DNA from 3 places in the Paenibacillus sp. CAA11 genome. Region 3 is predicted to be linked to each of the others. Evidence: riboswitches for the same ligand, from Rfam matches in the RefSeq annotation. Region 3 holds a riboswitch; each other region holds the start of a gene.
The links. Region 3 has a riboswitch for cyclic di-AMP ahead of DCC85_RS00490 (C40 family peptidase). Riboswitches for the same ligand answer to the same signal wherever they lie in the genome.
Positions count from the first base shown of each region.

Region 1 (5,117 bases), 570 kb from region 3:
AGAGAATGGCCGAGCTGGGCGAGCCGAGATGCATCACATTCAGCCGCTCCATCTGTGGGATGGCCACCGTGAACATCGCAGGAATGATGGCGAAATATTTGGCAATATCATTTGAAATGCTGAATGTGGTAAGCGCTCCTCGCGTCATCAAGAGCTGCTTACCGATCGCGACCACCTCAATAATCTTGGAAGGATCGGAGTCCAGATCCACCATATTCGCCGCTTCCTTGGCCGCTGTCGTCCCGCTGTTCATAGCGAGACCTACATCGGCCTGAGCCAGTGCCGGGGCATCATTGGTTCCATCCCCGGTCATGGCCACCAGCTTGCCTGCCTCCTGCTCCCGGCGGATCACGGCAATTTTATCCTCGGGCGTGCTCTCGGCAATATAGTCATCCACCCCGGCTTCCTTCGCGATCGTCGCAGCTGTCAGAGGGTTATCCCCCGTGCACATAATCGTCTTGATGCCCATCTGTCGCAGCTCTTCAAACCGTTCCTTCATCCCGGGCTTCACCGTATCCTTGAGATAGATCACTCCAAGAACCCGATGATCCACTGCCACCGCCAGCGGGGTTCCGCCAAGCCTGGAGACCTGCTCTCCTATGGCTACCAGATCGGCAGGCACATCCCCTTGCTGGTCCATAACCCAGCGTCTTACAGCATCAACGGCTCCTTTGCGGACCTTGCGCCCGTCCGGCAGATCCATGCCGCTCATGCGGGTTTCGGCTTTAAACTCGATGAATTCTCCGGCGGTTTGCAGCAGGCTCTCATCGAGTCGTCCCAGCGCCTTGGCCAGCTCCAGCACCGAGCGCCCTTCCGGCGTCTCATCCTTCAAGGAGCTGATCACCGCCCAATTCGTCAGCTCCTCTTCAGCCGTTCCGGCTGTCGGAATGAACTCGCTGGCCATCCGGTTGCCGAAGGTGATCGTTCCGGTCTTATCCAGTATCATCGTGTTAATATCGCCAGCCGCCTCCACAGCCTTGCCCGACATGGCGAGCACATTGAACTGGGTGACCCGGTCCATACCCGCAATCCCAATGGCAGACAGCAGGCCACCGATAGTGGTAGGAATCAAGCATACCAAGAGCGCAATCAGCACCGGAATTTCCAAATCGGCATGAAGATAATCGGCGATAGGCCGCAGGGTAACCACCACGATGAGAAAAATCAGCGTCAGGCTGATCAGAAGCGTATTCAGCGCAATCTCATTCGGCGTCTTCTGGCGCTCCGCACCCTCGACGAGCGAGATCATCCGGTCCAGAAAAGACTCTCCCGGATCACTGGTAATCCGCACCTTGATCTCATCGCTGACCACCCGGGTTCCCCCGGTCACCGAGTTGAAATCACCGCCAGCCTCCTTGATCACCGGAGCTGACTCCCCAGTAATAGCGGATTCGTCCACAGAAGCCAGCCCTTCGATCACTTCACCGTCTCCCGGGATCAGTTCGCCTTGGCTGACGATGACCACATCCCCTTTTCTCAGCTCCGAGGAGGATACCTTCTTAACAACGGTGCCCGTCACCTTCCTAGCCGTGATATCCTGCTTGGTCCGCTTTAGGGAATTGGCCTGCGCCTTCCCCCTGCCCTCTGCCAGCGCCTCCGCAAAGTTCGCGAACAGAACGGTAAACAGCAGAATCAGAAACACCGCAATATTGAACCCTCTTGAAGCTGCGGCCCCGAAATATCCGGGGAAGAGAATCATCACCAGAACCAGCACTGTACCGATTTCCACCACGAACATTACCGGATTCTTCAGTAGGGTGATCGGGTTCAATTTGACCACGCTATCCTTGACGGCATTCCGGACCATTGGCCCGGTCAGCAGCTTCTTTCTCTGTAATTTACTCATGATTATACTCTCTCCTCTTCTAACCCAGGGTCAGATATTCGGCCACCGGTCCAAGCACAATGACCGGAAGGAAGGTAAGGGCCCCAATAATCAGCACGGTCCCGATCAAGATACCGGTAAACAACCGGCTATCCGTTCTGAACGTCCCCACCGTCTCAGGAACCGGCTTCTTGCGCAGCAGCGAACCGGCTACCGCCAGCATCGCCGCTATTGAAATGTATCGGCCGAGCAGCATAACGCCCCCGGTCGCCAGGTTCCAGAACGGCGTATTATCCGCCAGCCCCTCAAATCCGGAACCGTTATTGGCGGCCGAAGAAGTAAATTCATACAGCACCTGGGATAACCCGTGAAAGCCCGGGTTGCTGACCGCTCCATAGCCAAGCTTTGTCAGAAAAGCCGCAGCGGTCGGGGCCAGAATAATCAGCGGATGGATAAGAATCGCAATCGCAATCAGCTTCATCTCCCGGGCTTCAATCTTCTTCCGGAGAAACTCCGGCGTTCTGCCTACCATCAGACCGCAGAGGAATACGCCAAGAATGCCGTACATCAGCATGTTGATCAGTCCTACCCCTTTGCCGCCAAACACATTGTTCAGCATCATCAAGGCCAGCGGTGTAATACTGCCAAGCGGCGTCTGCGCATCATGCATATTGTTCACACTGCCGGTGGTAGCTGCGGTTGTAACCGTCGTAAACAGCGAGGATTGAGGGATGCCGAAGCGCACCTCCTTGCCTTCCATATTCCCTTGCGAAGCATCGATGCCCATGGCCTGTATTGCCGGATTTCCGCGGCTTTCCGCATAGTAATTAAGGGACAGCAGCAGGATGAACAAGATCATCATGGCGCCGAAGATCACCCAGCCCTGCCGCTTGTTCTTGGCAAACAGGCCAAAGGTATACGGCAATGCAGCCGGGAGCGTCCACATGGACAAGATCTCAATCACATTCGTCAGCGGACTCGGATTCTCGAAGGGGTGAGCCGAGTTCGCCCCGAAAAATCCGCCCCCGTTCGTGCCCAGATGCTTAATCGCCTCCAGCGATGCAACCGGCCCCATAGCGATTTCCTGCCGGCTTCCTTCAAGCGTCACCACGTCGGCTGCCGGCTTCAGAGTCTGCGGGACGTGAAGGGCCACAAGAGCCAGGCAGACGATCAACGCCAGCGGGATGAACACACGCGTATGCGCCTTGACAAAATCCTGAAAAAAATTACCTACAGAGGCTCTGCCAGTAATCCCCCTTACAAACGCAATCGCAACGGCAAAACCGCTGGCAGCAGAGGTGAACATCATCATAGTAATAACAGCCATCTGCGAGAAGTAAGTCAGCCCGGTCTCCCCGCTGTAATGCTGCAGATTGGTGTTGGTCATGAAGCTGATCACCGTATTGAAGTTCAGCGTTCCTTCCATGCCTTTCGTGCCTGAGGGATTGAATGGCAGTCCTCCCTGCAGCTTCAGAATCAAGTAGCTGAAGATCACAAGCACAAGATTCGTCAGCAGGAAGCTGAGCGCATACTTTTTCCAAGACATGCCCTTCGTCGATTTAAGGCCAATCAGTCTGTAAATGCCGCGCTCTGCCGGACCAAACCAGCGCTCCAGCCTATTCGGCTCATTTGAGAACACATGGAACAAATAAGTACCTACCGGCTTAACCAGCAGGATCAATATCACAATGACAACTGCAATTTGCACGATGCCCATATCAGGTTCCTCCTAATTCTTCATAGCCTGCCTAGAATTTCTCAGGGTGAATCAGAGCATAGACCAGATAGATGAACAGCAGCAGGGTTACGATTAGGATCAAAATCATCGCTTAGCCCCCCTTTTATCATCCACGACCCGTGAGCACCAGAACAGGAACAAGACAATCAAGCCAAAGCCCATAGCAAGAAGGGCTAGCATATATAGATCCGTCATTTATGTTGCGCTCCTTCCCTTGCAAACCTTGCAAATAAATAGTCCGCTCTGTAAGGACAGAGCCATCAAGATCCTAATCATCCATTTCATGGCACAACAAAAAAGACCACAGAGGAATATCCCCGTGATCTTAAATAACGGTCACATGACACCATCCTCTCTCCATACGCTGACGAGGTTAGCTGTCGGATTCGGGCGGTGAGAGTCGCCCTACCCGTTCTTGGACCATGCAGGCACTTGCCCTGCTGGCGACTGAACAGGATTCACCCCTAATGATCTTCCGGCTCCCACTTCCCGGCCTGATCATTGTTGGTTCCCCCGCTTTCCTTTACAGGAAATTAAGCGGACTTGCGAATATGTGGTTTTCAGGTACGAGACGAATCATACCTCTGCACCATGTAGATTGTAAAATTATGTTTTTGGCAAAATCACGAAAAAGGAGCTGCGCTGGATTCAAAAAACTGAAAATTATAAATAAAATTCACACGTTCCGATGAATTGCTTTGTTTTTCATGCTGTTTTCATAATTTTTCGAAAATCACACATGAGGACCTGCAAAGCCTCCCCCTGAACTCTAAAATTCGGCAGGAGGCTTTACTTGCTGTCGTTATGCAGCATCTTCCGTACCTGATGAGCCTAAATAAGAGGCTAACCTGATGGCAGCATAGACCCATAGACCCTCAGACAACCTAGTCAATCAGACCAAGCACCATCTGTATGGAATGATCTGCAAACGCCCGGTCCGGGCGTGACTTCATCAGCACCGTTAGCCCGATAAGCGAAACCACCAGTGTCTGTGCCACGGCCTTGACATTCAGCTTGGGTGCTAATTCGCCTGCCTCTTTCCCCTTCTCCAGAGCTTCCTGAAATATGGCCGCTAGATACATCTGATGCTCACGGGTCAAAATTTCGAATTTCTCATCATGCGGGGCCAGCTCCACCATCGTATTAATGCAGAAGCAGCCCCGTGAGCTGTCGCCTTGACCCGCTTCATCCACAACCCCTTCGAACAAAAGGCGAAATCCCTCCTTGACTGAAGCCCCGGCCGCTAGCATCGTTTTTACGTGCAAGGCATGCTCTGCCGTGTACTTGCGCAGTGCCGATTCAAACAGCTGCTTCTTATCCCCGAAGGCGGCATACAGACTCGGACGCTGAATGCCCATGCCAGCCGTTAAATCACTTAACGAGGTAGCTTCATAGCCTTTGTCCCAAAATAACTGCATGGCTTCTTCCAGCGCCTGCTCCTTAACAAATTCCCGAGGTCTCACCATGGATGATCCTTCCTCCCCTCTTACTATACCAACAAGTAAATAAATATTAAGTTAAAAAGCTTGAACATGTCAATGATTTACATAATTC
Region 1 covers NZ_CP028922.1:670,404-675,520, reverse strand. Annotated here, with positions in the region: gene kdpB (potassium-transporting ATPase subunit KdpB) at 1-1,846, opposite strand, end outside; gene kdpA (potassium-transporting ATPase subunit KdpA) at 1,866-3,542, opposite strand; gene kdpF (K(+)-transporting ATPase subunit F) at 3,574-3,651, opposite strand; cyclic di-AMP (ydaO/yuaA leader) riboswitch at 3,910-4,113, opposite strand; gene DCC85_RS02975 (TetR/AcrR family transcriptional regulator) at 4,448-5,029, opposite strand.
Region 1: linked by a shared signal. The riboswitch ahead of kdpF (K(+)-transporting ATPase subunit F) and the one ahead of DCC85_RS00490 (C40 family peptidase) in region 3 are both predicted to bind cyclic di-AMP.

Region 2 (5,117 bases), 2.4 Mb from region 3:
TCAGCGCCCTTCAATCGGGTGCGATTACGCTTACGATTAACAGTTCCGCGTACTTGGCTGAGATATTCCGGGCCGGTATTCAGGGAGTGGAACGCGGACAGACGGAGGCTGCTCGTTCCCTAGGCATGACACAAAGTATGGCCATGCGTCATATCATTTTGCCCCAGGCAGTTAAGAATGTGCTTCCGGCCATCGGTAATGAGTTCATTACCATTATCAAAGAGTCGTCCATTGTGTATGTTATCGGGGTATCGGAAATGATGTTTCAAGCGAATAGCATCATGTCGATGACCTATGATGGAATGACGCCATTCTTGATTATTGCCGTAATGTACTTTATTCTAACCTTTATTTTGTCCAAAATTTTGGGCGTGTTCGAAAGGAAGTTGATGAGCCGTGATCAGCGTTAAAGGACTAAACAAAAAATTCGGCCAGCTCCATATTCTCAAAGGGATTGACCTTGAAATCAAGCAGGGAGAGGTCGTAGTATTGATTGGGCCCAGCGGCTCGGGAAAAAGTACATTCCTTCGCTGTTTAAATCTCCTGGAGACGCCATCAGACGGTGAAATATTATTTGAAGGCAAATCCATAACAGATAAGAGGCATGATATTAATGCTACTCGGGAGAAAATGGGAATGGTGTTCCAGCATTTCAACCTATTCCCGCACAAGTCGGTGCTGAAGAACATTACCTTGGCTCCGATGAAGGTTAAAGGTCTGGATAAGGTAAAGGCAGAGCAAATTGCTACGGATCTTCTAAGAACGGTTGGTCTTGAGGATAAGAAAAATGCGTATCCTTCTCAGCTATCAGGCGGGCAAAAGCAGCGGATAGCAATCGCTCGTGCGCTTGCGATGGAGCCGCACGTAATGCTATTTGATGAGCCTACTTCGGCATTGGACCCCGAAATGGTCGGGGAAGTGCTTGACGTTATGAAGAGGTTGGCAGAGAAAGGGATGACGATGGTCATCGTTACCCATGAGATGGGATTTGCCCGTGAAGTAGGCGACCGTATTCTCTTTATGGATCAAGGGCTCATTGTAGAGCAGGGGACACCAGAGCAGGTCTTTAGCTCCCCTCAGCACCCGCGAACCAAGGACTTCTTGAGCAAGGTGCTGTAACTTCATATTTAGGCAAAAAACACGGCATGTTCCATGTCGTGTTTTTTGCTGTTCCATAGGTGGTAACACTTACCTGAATCAAAGGTTACAAATTTGTGATATATTTGGGGAGTGCCGAATCCCTATACAGCAGGGAACGGGGGATGATTTTTCCGAAGATGAACGTTTATCTTCTTGGGGTGAAGCGCTTTACTCTTAGCGCCGGGCCATCCTTGGGTCCGAATCCGACAACTAACCTCGGAGGCAATTCGAAGGAGGATTACATATGAAATTTGCTTTCAGAAAAAACAAAAATGTTAACAAATTGCCGTTTGTATTGAAGACTGCGGCACTGACACTTACTCTTGCTGCCGCCCTGCAGGGTGCGTCTGCTTATGCTGCGGGCACTGTGCATACGGCGAAGGAAGGAGACACTTTTTATCTGCTGGCCAAGCAGTATGGAGTATCGGTAAATCAGCTGATGAGCGCAAATCCTAGCGTTAAGGCAAACAATATTTATGCAGGCCTGTCTATTCAAATTCCGGGAGAAAATGCGGCTAAGCTGGAGGCCTCTTCCACTGAGGCTGTTAAGCTGCTGAATGCTTCAGCATCCAGCCATCAGGTCACAGCTTGGGGGAAAACCTTTAACTACTCTAATACGATTAATGTTGTAGCTACTGCTTATTCGGCGGCAGCCAGCGAGAACGGGCAGTGGGGCGCTGTTGATTATTATGGAAAACCACTAAGTCTCGGGACAATTGCTGTTGATCCTGCTGTAATTCCAATGGGCACTAAAGTATTGGTAACTGGGCATAGTCATCCCGGCCTCCCTAAACAGGCATTTGTTGCTACGGCTTCAGATCAGGGGAGTGCGATTAAGGGCAAGCGAATTGATATTTTCATTCCAGGTTCGCAGCAGTCCGCCAGCCAGTTTGGCTTCCAGGATGTAAAGCTGTATGTTTTAAATTAGATGATGTAAATTAGTCCTCCGAGATATTAAGGGGGTACACACGAGTAAATTCTCAGAGCTGGGGCTCCGTTATATCGATGCTAGATCCATACCCCATTGCTGTTTTATTTTTACTCTTTCTTCGAAAATGGAGCGCTTGTTCAGCCGCGCATGTCCATATGTTTTTTTAGAAACCAAAAGTCCACGCGTCCCAAAGAAGACGCGGGGGCTTTTTTTTAGATTTTCCGGATATATGTTTAGAAATCCATTTGAGAGAGGGACGTCACGGAGCTGACTTCATCGGATGATAATCGCTGTCGTCATTCCCAACCGTGCCCTGGGACCTCCATAATCTCCTCGCCGTTCGATCTGGACTCCCCCAATAATTACCACGGTAAGATTCTCATCTCTTCATAAGATTATACCGATATATTAAGAGTGTGCATTTGTGCACAAATAATACAAATTTGCTGACAATGCGGAGGGAAACTTAATGAGGAGACAGCTGAAGATGGTACTTTCGCTGGTATGTTTATTGATGGTTATGGGATGTTCAACTTCTCCAGGTACAGAGCAAACAACCCGGATCACCTTTCTGAATTCCAAAACCGAGATAAAAGCTCAAATGGAGGAAATGGCGAAACAATACAACCAAGCGCATCCCGGAGTAACTTTGGAGATTATAACTGCACCGGAAGGGACTTCAGCCTATCAAAAGCTGATGTCAATGTATGGCTCGGGAAGTGCGGCAACCCTGTCGATGCTCGATCCTGGGGACGCTCAACAGTTTCTGGATAAGGCAGTTGATCTAAGCCAAGAAAAATGGGTGGATGAAACGATAGACAATGGATTGGACGCCGTGAAGAAGAACGAATCTATGGTTGGTTTTCCGTTCGCGGTTGAAGGGTACGGATTAATTTACAATAAGAAGGTGCTCGACAAGGCGGTTGGAGGCTCATTCGATCCTTCCTCGGTAAAAAGCCGAAGCAGTTTAAACTTGTTAATGAACCAAATCAAGGAGACGGGTGTAGAACCCGTTATGCTCTCCCCGATGGACTGGTCGCTCGGTTCCCATCTTTTAACGGTATCTTACGCCGTTCAACCCGGAGGGGGCTCCAAGTTTGTTAAGGACATGCAGAACAGCTCCATAGAAATGTCCCGAAATGATGTGATGAACGGGTGGGTTCAAACCCTGGATTTGCTTAAAGAGAACAATATCAACAAAAATTCGCCGATGAGCAGCACCTTGGAAGACGGAGCCAAGGCTTTAGGAGAAGGAAAAGTAGGGCTTTGGTTTATGGGCAACTGGGCTTGGGATGTAATTAAGAGCAATGATAAAGCCAATGGGGAGTACGGTTTCTTGCCGTTACCGTTGAACGATGATACGGAGGACCCTATTAATGCCAAAATTACGGTTGGTGTAACCAAGTATATACTTATCGACTCTACGACCACCACGCCCAAGCAGCAGGAGGAAGCCAAGAAGTTTCTTGATTGGCTTGTATTCGATAAGTCCGGACAGGAGTTTCTGGTCAATCAGACGAACACGATCCCCGCGTTTAAGAATATTGCTTTAGAACCTGCCGATCCTTTGGGTAAATCGATCAAAGCGTATATCTCGGCTGGCAAGACCCTGCCGTTTATGACAACTCTTCCTCCCGATCATTGGGCCATTACCGGAGCTTCTATTCAAAGCTATATCCGCGGAAAAATCGATTCGGCCGAATTGTTGAATCAAATACGCATTTACTGGAAAGCCCAACGCTGACAGCGAGATCGGACATAGGGGGGATAAACGGTGTTTAAATTAACGTTAAAGAAAAAATTAATCAGCGCGGCGCTCGTACTGGTTATCGTTTTGTCGCTTTCAAGTGTGGTAGGCATCATTAAAATGTCGGAAATGGGGCAAGCCTCGGATCATGTCAATAACCATTCCTTGCCGGCCCTAATTCTGCTTCAGGGGTTGGATAAGCAGATTACGGAAATCGACAGACTCACAGTACGGATGATTCTTGAAGAGGAGCCTGAGGCTCGAAAAAAAGATCAGGATGAACTGAAAAAAGCGATCACTTCCATGGAAAAGAGCGTAAACCAATATCAAAACCTAGCCTCCACCGTCAAGGAAAAGGAGCTGTTCACCAACTTTTACGGCCAGTGGTCGATGTATCACCGGTATCTAAACGTGGTTTCCGCGGCGATGGAGGAAAACAACAAAGTCATGGCAACCATGATTATCCAAGGAAATACGGCTGTTTATCAGAAAGCCTTGGATAATGTCAATCAGTTGCGGGCTCTTAACGAGCAGTATGCTATAGATGCGGCTGACCTGTCGAGTCGGTCTTACCGCTCGGGCAAAGTATTAATGATATCCTTGGCCATCATAAGTACGATCCTCGGAATTATCGGCTCGCTCTTATTGGCCCAATCGTTCACAAAGCCTATCTTAAAAATTGCGAGCCAAGTGAAACTCGTAACCAAGGGCAACCTGCAAGTCGAACCGCTCCAGGTTCGCTCCAAAGACGAGGTTGGGGAACTGGCCGCGGACTTCAATGTCATGTGCGAGTCACTGAGTGTCCTTTTGAATGAAGTGGTGGAAAATTCGTTGCTAGTTGCCTCTACGGCAGAGCAGTTGACAGCGAGTGCAGAGCAGACGAGTACAGCTTCCGAGCAGATTGCTGTAAGCGCGACTTCAGTCGCAGAGGGATCGCAAACCCAATTAGCGGGTATAGCCGAGACGTTGAACATTACGGTAGACGTTTCCGGCAGTGTCGAGAAAATCACCGAGCGGGTTGGCAATGTGGCCGGTCTCTCCGCTCAAGCCCAGGAGAAGGCTCATAATGGCCAGGCCATAATCACGTCTACAGTTTCCCAAATCAGGGATGTTCATAGCAAGGTAACGCAATCTGCGGAAGTCGTGAATATTTTGGGGAAAAAATCAGCCGAGATCAGTCAAATTTCAGCTATGATCAAGGATATAGCGGCCCAAACCAATTTGCTCTCCTTAAATGCAGCCATAGAAGCCGCAAGGGCAGGGGAGCACGGAAAAGGATTTGCCGTCGTTGCCAGTGAA
Region 2 covers NZ_CP028922.1:2,541,516-2,546,632, reverse strand. Annotated here, with positions in the region: gene DCC85_RS11750 (amino acid ABC transporter permease) at 1-410, shown strand, start outside; gene DCC85_RS11745 (amino acid ABC transporter ATP-binding protein) at 397-1,119, shown strand; cyclic di-AMP (ydaO/yuaA leader) riboswitch at 1,222-1,381, shown strand; gene DCC85_RS11740 (3D domain-containing protein) at 1,385-2,068, shown strand; gene DCC85_RS11735 (ABC transporter substrate-binding protein) at 2,541-3,815, shown strand; gene DCC85_RS11730 (methyl-accepting chemotaxis protein) at 3,846-5,117, shown strand, end outside.
Region 2: linked by a shared signal. The riboswitch ahead of DCC85_RS11740 (3D domain-containing protein) and the one ahead of DCC85_RS00490 (C40 family peptidase) in region 3 are both predicted to bind cyclic di-AMP.

Region 3 (5,117 bases):
ATCCGCGTTTATTCTCCGTATCAATCCACATCTCGCAAGCCGTGGCCCCACCATAGAATTGTCCTTCTGGTGTCCGGTCCACAGCCACCCATACAACCCAAACCTGTCGGCCTGCCGGAACATCCTCCCGGTTCGCCGAGAATTTAATTCCACGTTCTACCTTACTCTTGGCATGCATAGCTCCGATATCAATCTTCGCTTCACCGCCATCAATAATGACTGGAGATACGTTGTTCAGGTCAATCGAACCGGCTCCGAATCCCTTATGCTTGCTTTTCTCGTTACTGCTTACAATATTTAACGCTAGCGGCTTCTTGCCTGCTTTCGGTTGGTTATTATCCATGAGTCCCTCCACATCCAGCGCGCTTTCATGCACGCCTTTGTACCTTAATTTTATTTTAGCTAATAATCTTCCAAATGCAAACATATACATGCTGTAGATGCTTGTCAACGGGAGGTATGAAGGGTATGACTGCACCAAAGCACAAAAAAAAAATTTTAGCCGCAGCCGCTCTACTGCTGCTTGCAGGCGCGATTCTTGCAATCAGGGACCCAGCACAGCAAGCTTTCCTTTCGCTTGCTCCAGAAAAGGGCAAGCCCCCTGTCACCAAGGCTGCGAACCCGAGCCCTAAGGAAAGCGTCCAGCAGCCTAGTGCGGAGGTGCTTAGCCATCGGGTAACGGAATATCACATTGATGTCAGCCTGGACGCCCAAAAGCGAACCTTGACCGGTTCACAGACCCTCACCTGGACACATCCGGGACAGAAAACGGTCAACGAAATTTATCTTCACTTATATCCAAATGCATTCGAGTCAGAGAACAGCACATTTATGAAGGAATCCGGCGGCAAGCTTAGAGGAGACTCGATGCCCAAGGATGGCTGGGGGAGCATGAAGCTGAAGGACATACGAACCACGGATGGAATTTCTCTGCTTCATCGCGTTCAGTATGTTCAGCCGGATGACGGGAATGTGACGGACAAGACCTTAGTCAAGGTCAGGCTGCCTCGCCCGGTGAAGGGAGGGGAGGAGCTGACGCTTCAAATTAATTTTGAGGTTCAACTGCCCAAGGTATTTGCCCGTATGGGAACAGCCGGAGACTTCGTGATGGCCGGACAATGGTTCCCTAAGATGAGCGTCTATGAACCAGCGGGGATCCGAAATCGCTCGGCCGAAGGCTGGAATCTCCATCAATATCATGGTACCTCTGAATTTTATTCCGACTTCGGTATATTCAGTGTACGGATCAACGTCCCGGCTGATTATATAGTGGCTGCTACCGGGTTCCCTACCAAGTCAGCGATCATAAAGAATGACCGAAAAACCTATCAGTTCTACGCTGATGATGTCCATGACTTCGCCTGGTCAGCTTCACCTCACTTCGTCTATGCAGAGGAGCCCTTCTCCTCAGCTCAGGTCCCCGGTGTGCGGATCAAGCTGTATCTTGACCCTGCTCATAAGGACCTGAAGGAACGCTATTTCTATGCAGCCAAGGCTGCACTCTCCGCCTACAGCAAGTGGTTTGGGAGCTATCCCTACTCCACATTATCCATCGTCGTTCCCCCGAAGGATGGCAATGGAGCAGGAGGTATGGAATACCCTACGCTCGTGACTGCCTTCGGGGCAAGCAGTGAATCTCCCGGCTACGATCTAGAGCGAACCGTGATCCATGAAATCGCCCATCAATATTTCTATGGCATCATTGCCAGCAATGAATTTGAGGAGCCTTGGCTTGATGAGGGCTTTGCCTCCTACGCTGAAGACAAGCTCATGGAGCAGGAATATGGCATAGTCTCCAATCTTCCTATCCAATCCAGCCTTGTGACTTCGCCGATGCCTCTCCAATTATCGGCCTGGAAATATGGCTCTGCTGAGGTTTACGCGCAAAACGCCTACACGAGGGGCAAGCTGCTTCTGAAGGACTTAGAACGCCAGCTGGGCAGTAAAAAGATGGCTAAAGTGATGGCTGCATATAGCGCCAAATATCGTTTTAAGCACCCCGCTACCTCCGATTTTCAAAAGGTGGTCGAAAAGACAACGGGGCAATCCTGGAAGAATTACTTCAATCAATATGTATATGGCGGACATATGCCCGATTACGCCATTCAGGATATCACGATTCACCCGGGCAAGAACGGGACCGGTTATGAATCCTGGGTCGATGTCAGCCGTAAGAGCGGCATCGCTCACGAGGTTCCTCTTGTCTTTGTCTTCAAGGATGGACATACAGAACGCAAGACGTGGGATGCCAAGACAGCCCTGACCCGGTTCAAGTTCAGCTACAAGGAGCCACTGGCTTGGGCCATGGTTGACCCGGCTTACACCCTGGTGCTGGAGAACAAGCATATGAACAACTACCTCAAGGCAGAGGTTGATCCCGTAATTCGTTCACGCCTAAACTTAAGCGTCACCAAGCTGCTCGAAGCGCTGCTTGGATCGCTATCCTGGTGAGGTGACAAACATGCATTATATAAAACAAGGTCTGGGCAGCGCGAAGAGACAAATTGCGGTTGCAATCCTCTTATTTCTGTACCAGCTGCTTTGGGGAGTATTCCTATACCGGATTGTAGACTCCGTAATTGCTCCGGCCCTAAGGCGCTACCCTGAATCAGAGGTTGGACAGCTTAGCCGCCTCCTGTACCTTATAGAAGGCCAACATGAGCTGCAGACCAGCTCGGACGTGAAGCTGGTGCTCGGCCTTATTGCAGGCATGTTCCTCTTCCGCTTGATACTTACTCCTCTCATCAGGGCCGGCATATATAACGGATTATTGGGCGAGGCAGATGAGGAGGGGGCCGGCTGGCTGTTCTTCCAAGGAATGCGCAAATGCTGGAAGCCTGTAGCCATCCTCTATGCTATAGAACTGCTCTTAATATTAATCCCGTCTATTTGGCTTCTGCCTGAGCTTTACAGCCTGCTTCCGGGACTTCTGCAAGGCACGACCGGCGCAATGCTCAAGTTTGGCGTCATTCTGGCCAGTCTCGGGATTTGGAGTTATCTCGTCAAGCAAGGCCTGCTCTATGTCACATTCGGATGGCTCTCGCAAACAGGGATTGCCCCTTCTCTCATGCAATATGTTCGCAAACTGCCGGCTGTGCTTGCCGTATCCTGTATCCTCGGCGCTGCTGCCCTTCTGGCCGCAGGCATGTTCAGCACAGCCGCCTGGATCTGGACGGGCCTTATTGGACTAATCCTGCAGCAATCCTATCCATTTATTCGCAGTTTCTTCCGTATCTGGTCGGTATCCTCGCAATATCATCTCTGGAAAAAAAGTTATCAAAAAAATTAATCAAATAGTCGGACCATCTTGTACTTCCCAGGTCTGATAAGGCCTCCGCCTGACGACGGAGGTCTTTTTGATGCTCTCATCACTCAAAATCTCGCAATTACTCGTTGCCAAAAGATACCTGTGTTTGTTACAATAACACCAATGAAAGTAAAGTAACAACTTTGTAATTCTTTTTTAATAATTTAGCAGGAATTTCGACAGATATGTCGAATATCTACTTTTAGATGCAAAATATATAAGAAAGCCTAATTCCCGAGCATCCGGGAAGCGGGGGAACCGTTTTGGGTGAATTGATCTCGCAAGAGAGGGATCATAGGGAACCTTCAACCGAATCCTTAAGCTAACCTCGCAGGCGTTGGAAGGAGTTTACGTCAGTTTGAAGAAGAAGTTGACCGCAGCAGCTGTAAGTTTTGCCATTATGTTTACCTTAGGAACTGGAAGCGCTTTTGCTGATACCAAATTGGACTCTGTTGTCGATTCGGCTATTGGCACACCTTATAAATCTGGCGGAACTACTACAAGTGGATTTGATTGCTCCGGATTTACAAGATATGTGTTCAATAAGCTCGGCATCAAGCTTCCTCACCAATCTGGATCCCAGTTCAAGATGGGTACGGCAATAGACAAAAGTGAACTGATTGCTGGAGACTTAGTGTTCTTCAACACCTCAGGCAAAGGGATCTCCCACGTTGGGGTATATGTCGGCGACGGAAAGTTTGCCCATGCCTCTTCCTCTAAAGGAGTTACCGTTAGCAATTTGAGCGACAGCTATTACGTCAAACGTTACGTTGGAGCTAAACGCATTATGAGCAATGATGTTTTCGAATCCGTCGCCGACGAGTCCCAAGACAACGACGATGTAGAATAAGAAAACCTCCTGTGCTGAGCCCGCAGCGATTCTTGCCGGAATCGATTCTGCGGGTTTTTTTCTATTTCTACATCGTACCATCTATTACCCCTCCCCAAAGGCAATAAACCGCAGATTTAGCCGTTTTCCCAAAAAAAGTGAGAGCAAAACTTGCCAAAGCCTAACCCATTTGTTACAATGATCAAGTAAATGGTAACAACTTTGTAATCATTGGTCGTACGTCGGAATGAGGAAACGCGAGTTCCCCGGAAAGGTATTGCGTTCTTCCAACCTAAGATTCGAATCCACTAGATTCGAATGAACAAATAACCCTTACCCCTTGGGGTAAAGGCTATTTCAACCACAGGTGCACTAACAATAACCAGCCGAATTCCCAAGCACCTGGGAAACGGGGGAACCAGTTATGGGTGAATTGACCTCGATTACAGAGGGTCATAGGGAACCTTCAACCGAATCCTCAAGCTAACCTCGCAGGCCTTGGAAGGAGTTTGACATCTTGAGAAAGACACTGACAGCAGCGGCGATGAGCTTGACTATTCTGTTCACCATGGGTACAGGTAATGCCTTCGCTGACTCCAACTTGGACAAAGTCGTAAATTCGGTATATGGAACGCCCTACAAAATGGGTGGAACCACCGTCAAAGGCTTTGACTGTTCCGGATTTACCAAATATGTGTTCAAGAAAATGGGCGTAACACTGGCGCGTCAATCGAAAGCACAGTTCAAACAGGGAACCAGTGTAGCTAAGAGCCAACTGAAAGAAGGAGATTTGGTCTTCTTCAACACCTTAGGTAACGGTGTATCTCATGTTGGTATTTACGTTGGAAATGGAAAGTTTGCGCATGCCTCTTCCTCTAAAGGCATCCACATCGACAAATTAAGCAACAGCTATTATCAAAACCGTTACGTTGGAGCTAAACGCATTTTGAGCAAGTATACTTATCGTTTGTTTGCAACAGA
Region 3 covers NZ_CP028922.1:100,837-105,953, reverse strand. Annotated here, with positions in the region: gene DCC85_RS00505 (YwhD family protein) at 1-343, opposite strand, end outside; gene DCC85_RS00500 (M1 family metallopeptidase) at 469-2,451, shown strand; gene DCC85_RS00495 (hypothetical protein) at 2,462-3,289, shown strand; cyclic di-AMP (ydaO/yuaA leader) riboswitch at 3,522-3,659, shown strand; gene DCC85_RS00490 (C40 family peptidase) at 3,666-4,157, shown strand; cyclic di-AMP (ydaO/yuaA leader) riboswitch at 4,511-4,649, shown strand; gene DCC85_RS00485 (C40 family peptidase) at 4,654-5,117, shown strand, end outside.